2 regions of the Cytobacillus pseudoceanisediminis genome follow, and region 1 is predicted to be linked to the other one. Evidence: predicted binding sites of a transcription regulator. Region 1 holds the regulator's gene; the other holds the start of a gene.

The links. The regulator Rex, encoded in region 1, represses fermentation and respiration genes when NADH is low (regulators of the CRP and FNR family bind a similar motif). The targets are predictions, from matches to a motif close to TTGTGAAATATTTCACAA.
Region 2: the regulator Rex is predicted to act here: its motif matches at 1,222-1,239, upstream of M5V91_RS22770 (L-lactate dehydrogenase).

The regions. Positions count from the first base shown of each region.
Region 1 is NZ_CP097349.1:3,869,258-3,872,489, forward strand. It holds gene M5V91_RS20835 (CPBP family intramembrane glutamic endopeptidase) at 79-804, shown strand; gene M5V91_RS20840 (YdiK family protein) at 851-1,054, shown strand; gene M5V91_RS20845 (redox-sensing transcriptional repressor Rex) at 1,076-1,516, opposite strand; partial or broken gene M5V91_RS30640 (winged-helix domain-containing protein) at 1,513-1,718, opposite strand; partial or broken gene moaC (cyclic pyranopterin monophosphate synthase MoaC) at 1,746-2,227, opposite strand; partial or broken gene M5V91_RS20855 (ABC-F family ATP-binding cassette domain-containing protein) at 2,418-3,232, shown strand, end outside.
Region 2 is NZ_CP097349.1:4,215,327-4,218,558, forward strand. It holds gene M5V91_RS22765 (aromatic ring-hydroxylating dioxygenase subunit alpha) at 1-976, shown strand, start outside; gene M5V91_RS22770 (L-lactate dehydrogenase) at 1,262-2,191, shown strand; partial or broken gene M5V91_RS22775 (L-lactate permease) at 2,227-3,232, shown strand, end outside.

The sequences.
Region 1 (3,232 bases):
TTTGAAACCCGCTCCTTATTAAGAGTACAATGGCTTTAGGACTTGTTTTCCAACACTCAGAATAAGGAGTATAACATTTTGAAGAAGGAATATTGGTTTATATTAATAGCTTATATTGCCATGCAGCTGTCCAGTTTGTTTGGCGTTCCGCTTGTGTTATTTATTGCAGATGCCCTTGGACAGAACCCCGAAAACATGCAGATCCTGGCTGTAGCCTACTGGCTTGTCATCAGTTTTACGGTTACACTGATCATTACGCTTCTATTATTAAGAAAAGAGATGAAAAAAGGCCTGGATAGGGATGCATCTTCCGCAGCAAGCTCAGCGGGCTGGGCAGTTGGGGGTATATTTTTGGCCCTGATCGCTCAAGCTACTGCTGCCAGCATTGAAAATATGATTGGGATTGAAATGGGATCTGAGAATACGCAGCAGATTATCCGGATTATTGAAGCATCGCCAATCGTTATCTTAATTAGTTCGGTCATTGGGCCAATACTTGAGGAGATTGTCTTTAGAAAAGTTATTTTCGGTTCTCTCCATAAGCGCTTCAACTTCTTCTTATCGGCCCTGATCAGCTCAGTCATTTTTGCACTTGCCCATTTCGAGCCTGAACATGTACTGCTGTACTCGGCAATGGGGTTCACCTTTGCTTTCTTATATGTCAAAACGAAGCGGATTATTGTGCCGATTTTTGCCCATGTGGCGATGAACACCTTTGTTGCGGTTATCCAGCTGAATCAGGATAATATGCAAAAATGGTTAGAAGAAATGGAAAAAATGCAGAGCTTTATCAGCTTTTTCTAGCATAGGGAAATGCTTTGCAGAGTTTTAAACTTACTGGGGGATTTTGATGAGAAGCACACCTTTGTTTTCAGGCTTTATTTACATCCTTCTCGGATGCCTTTTCACTTTTATAGCCATACAGAATATCCAGCATGAAGAAACCTGGGGATTCTTTACTTATTTTCTGATTATAATTGCCACATTCGATTTTGGCACCGGACTGCGGATGGTTGGCCTGCATTTTAAAATGAAAAATAAAATGAAAAAATGAGCCCCCAAAAGGCTCATTTTTTTACATTTCTTCCGGATAGTTTTTCAGAAAATAAACCAGTGACTGCAATTCTACTGCCAGATCGATATGGTGAATCCGAATCGAGGCTGGCACAGTGAGCCTCGCAGGTGTAAAATTAAGGATTCCTTTTATTTTCGCATTCACCATCCGATCGGTAATAGCCTGGGCAGGCGGTGCCGGCACCGTTAAAATCGCCACCTGAATATTATTATTTATAATAACTTCTTCAAGGTCATCCATATGATGGACCGGTACATCACCGATTTTCGTGCCAACCTTACTCTCATCAACATCAAAGGCTACTTCTATTTTGGTATTATTATTTTTAAGAAAATTATAGTTAAGAAAGGCTGTTCCTAAATTCCCTACCCCGATCAAAGCTACTTTAGTCAGCTCATCCTGGTCAAGAGTCTTCCGAAAGAAGCCCAGCAGGTAATTCACATTATATCCATATCCTTTTTTCCTAACGCACCAAAGTACGAAAAATCGCGGCGGATTGTTGCAGAATCTACCTTTACCGCCTCACTCAATTCTGCTGAAGAGACTCTTTGTTTGCCTGATGAGTGAAGGTTTTTAGAAAGCGGTAGTATAAAGGCAGCCGTTTAGCTGTTGCCTGCGGTATCTTAATTGGTTCATTGGCCATTCGTCCATCCCCATTTCTTATGATGAATTAATTTCTTTTAAAATCTCCGTTTTTTCCGCCTGTTTTCTCTATTAAAAAGGTTGGCCCAATCACCATTCCTTTATCTACAGCCTTGCACATGTCATAAACGGTCAGCGCACAGACAGAAGCGGCTGTTAACGCTTCCATTTCCACACCCGTATTTCCCTTCGTTTTTACAGAAGCAGTAATGATCAGGACATACTCTTCCTCTTCCGCCTTCCATGAAAATGAAATGTCCACGCCCTTAAGCGGCAGCGGATGGCACATCGGAATAATGTCCCATGTTTTCTTGCTCGCCATAATGCCTGCAGTTTGTGCAACAGCGAGTACATCCCCTTTTTCATAGAGTTGGATGTTATCTTTTCGTATATCTCCTGATTAAGAGTAATACTTGATTGAGCAATGGCTGTTCTTGCCGTTTCAGGTTTATCGCTGACATCCACCATTTTTGCCCTGCCCTCTTGATTAAAATGAGTAAAATCCGCCATTCAAAACACCTCTCTTCAAAATCATACACTATTTTTCTGTTACTTTGTATGTGCTTTGTATTGTTCCTCACATATTTATTTGCCTTTTGTCTTGATTGAATGCCCTGCAGAAGGGATTATAGTCCTGTCTCCTTTATTGCCGAACATATATGAATGAGTTACACTTACTCTATACCCGAGGTGAAAGAACATGATACTATTACAAGTCAATCAGCTGGCGAAAAATTTTGGCGCTGATCCCATTTTAACCAATATAAAGCTTGAAGTACAAACCAGGGACAGGATTGCGCTAGTAGGGCGCAATGGTGCAGGAAAGTCCACCCTTTTGAAAATTATTGCCGGACAAATGACATATGACTCCGGTGAGATTATAAAGCCAAAGGAAGTAACAATTGGCTATCTTGCACAAAATACCGGCCTGGAATCAGAGTTATCCATTTGGGATGAAATGCTGACTGTTTTTAGTCATCTGCAGAAGCAGGAAAAACAGCTTCGCAGCCTTGAAGAACAAATGGCAGACCCTGATATCCTAAATAACTCTGATGCCTATGAACGCATCTTAAAAGAATACGACAAGCTTCAGGTTGATTTCAAAGAAAATGGCGGCTATCAATATGAGGCAGATATCCGTTCCATTCTCCACGGACTCAACTTCAGCTCAATGGGCTATGACACTAAAATTTCATCATTGAGCGGCGGACAGCGTACCAGATTGGCCCTTGGTAAACTTTTGCTGACAAAGCCTGATATCTTAATACTGGACGAGCCTACCAACCACCTGGATATTGAAACATTATCATGGCTCGAACAGTACCTGCAGGGATACAACGGTGCCATTCTAATCGTATCCCATGACCGATATTTCCTTGATAAGGTCGTTTCCCAGGTTTACGAGATTTCCCGCCGCCAAATAAGAAAGTACCCAGGAAACTACAGTTCCTATCTCGATCAAAAAGCGGCTAACTTTGAAAGAGAAATGAAGCAATTCGAGAAACAGCAGGAAGA
Region 2 (3,232 bases), 350 kb from region 1:
AGTATGCAAAGCAGAGGAATTACTGGAGGATCCCAAACAGGTATTTGTCCTTGGGGAGCGTGTCGTCATTTTCCGCAATGAAAAAGGGGTTCACGCATTTAAGGATCTTTGTATCCACCGGGGGGCAGCCCTTTCCCTTGGAAAGGTGAAGAACGGAAATCTGGTCTGCGCTTATCATGCCTGGGAATACGATTGTACAGGTGCCTGTGAGAAGATTCCTGCCCTGCCGAGCGGCAGAGCCATTCCAAGTAAAGCAAGAGCAACCGTTTACCATTGTGAGGAGTATCTGGGGCTGATCTGGGTTAACTTAGGGGAAGATCCGGCGCCGCTTGTTTCCTTTCCTGAATATAGCATGGAGGGGTACCGGACTGCAATTTGCGGCCCCTATGAGGTAAAAGCAAATGCCCCAAGAATTATTGAAAATTTCCTGGATGTTTCGCATCTTATGTTTGTACATGAAGGCCTGCTTGGAGATGAGGATCATGCGGAGGTTGTCGATTATAAAGTTGAATTTGTTGATAATCGCTTAATTACTAGTAAAATCCCGGTCTATCAGCCGAACCCTGACGGACGCTCCAAAGGCGGGTATGCTGACTATGTGTATGAAATCCTTAATCCAACTACCGCCCGTTTTACAAAAACAACGGAAGGATCGGATGATGAGCTGACGATTCTGCTAGCTGTCAATCAAGAGGATCATGAGCAGGCCAAGGCATTTATGCTGTTGACCAGAAACTATGATCTGGACATGCCGGATGAGCCTTTTATTGAATTTCAGGATACGATTTTTTATCAGGATTTAGATATCGTCCAAAGTCAAAAACCAGAGCTTCTGCCGCTTGACTTACAGGCAGAGCTGCATCTTAAGTCAGACGCCCTTACTATTGCCTATCGCAAATGGCTAAATGAGCTGGGTGTGGAGAATGGCACAAATCCCATTCAGGATGAAGCACGGAAAAAAGTATTAGTGCAATAATGATCAGTGCCAGCTCCCCGCTATGCTGCAGCTTACAGGGGGCTGGCACTTCTTATCCACTCCTTAATTGTTTAAAAAAGTTTGAGGAAAGACTTGCGCAAAAACAAAAGCACTGATATATTTTAAATGTGAAGCATTTCACAAATAACTATATCGATATTTTTTTAGTTTAATATGTGAATTAATTCACATAGATTTAATCACCTAAATAAGATGAAATCAATAGAATATTTTTTTATGATCTCATGTGAAATATTTCACAATTAATTATTGGAGGAACTTATTATGAATTTAACATTAGGAAACAAAATTGTATTAGTAGGAAATGGCGCTGTTGGATCAAGTTATGCTTATGCCTTATTAAATCAGGGCTTATGTGATGAGTTAATCATTATTGATGTAAATGAGGAGAAAGCAAAAGGAGATGTCATGGATTTAAACCACGGCATTGCCTATGCTCCAACGGCTATGACGATTAGATATGGTTCTTATAAGGACTGTAAGGATGCCGCTCTTGTGGTGATCTGTGCAGGGGCAGCGCAAAAACCGGGAGAAACACGGCTGGATCTCGTGAATAAAAACGTTAAGATCTTCAAATCCATTGTAGAGAGCATTATGGATTCTGGATTTAATGGGATTTTCTTAGTTGCAGCAAATCCAGTCGATATCTTATCTTATGCAACCTGGAAATTCTCTGGCTTGCCTAAAGAAAGAGTCATCGGGTCTGGAACCATCCTGGACTCTGCCAGATTCCGCTATTTATTAGGGAAAGAATTTGATACGGCAGCCGTAAGTGTCCATGGGTATATTATCGGTGAACATGGCGACTCCCAATTCCCGGTATGGAGCTTTGCCAATATTGCCGGAACCCCGGTAGCTGAGAGATTAACAGAAGAAAGAAAAGAAGAAATTGCTGTCCAAGTCCGGGATGCTGCATATGAAATTATTAACGCAAAAGGTGCAACCTACTATGGAATTGCGATGGGGCTGGTCAGAATAACAAAAGCCATCTTACGAAATGAGAATGTGGTATTGCCGGTTGGAGCATTGTTAGAAGGAGAATATGGCCACAGTGATGTGTTTGTCGGGATTCCGTCACTTATCACAAGAAACGGTGTGAAAAATATTGTTGAGCTGTCATTGACAGAGGATGAAAAAAGGAAGTTTGCTAGATCTGTTCAAACCTTAAAAGACATCCAAAATTCAGCATTATGACGAGTTGACATCTTAGATCCAAAGGGGCAGATCATATGTTAGTGGAAACGTTCAATCCTTTTCATAACCTGGCTATTTCCTCCCTGGTGGCAGCTATACCGATTCTGTTATTTCTGATTTGCTTGACGGTATTGAAAATGAAGGGTATTCATGCAGCACTAGTAAACTTAGCTGTCACTTTTTTCATCGCTCTTATCATCTTTAAATTGCCATTCGGAGAAGCGGCAGGAAGTGTTATTCAAGGTGCTGCATCAGGAATTTGGCCAATTGGCTGGATTATTGTCATGGCTGTATGGCTATATAAAATTTCGGTGGCATCAGGCAAGTTTGATATTTTGCGCGGAAGCATCGCAGGAATTTCCCAGGACCAGCGCATTCAATTTCTTCTGATCGGATTTTGCTTTAATGCCTTTCTCGAAGGAGCTGCCGGCTTCGGCGTACCGATTGCCATTTGTGCCGTGCTGTTAGTGTCACTGGGCTTCAAGCCTTTACAGGCAGCCATGCTCTGTCTCATCGCAAACGGTGCTTCAGGCGCCTTTGGTGCGATTGGAATACCGGTCGGCATTGTCGATACGTTTGGGATTCCAGGGGTTACTTCCATGGATGTGTCGATCATGACAGCTCTGACACTGCCGATTATTAACTTTACCATTCCCTTTTTATTAATATGGCTCATTGACGGGTTTAAAGGAATTAAGGAAGTATTCCCGGCTATCCTGATCACAGCTGGGGTTTACACTTTGGCACAAGCAATCATCACGATATTTATAGGCCCGGAGCTTGCTGATATTATTCCTTCCTTATTAGCAATGGGTGTATTAGCGTTATTTCTGAAAAAGTGGAAACCAAAAAATATCTTTTTGCTCAATGGGAAAGAGTGTCGATTTGAACAGCATTCCTTAGGTAAAATTGTTAAAGCATGGTCACCATTTTATCTATTGACCCTATTTATTTTAATATGGAGTTTCCCGGCTTTTAAAGGTCTTTTTGCTGAAGGGGCCTGCTGAAGTTCACAGTCATTAACTTCGATATACCCGGATC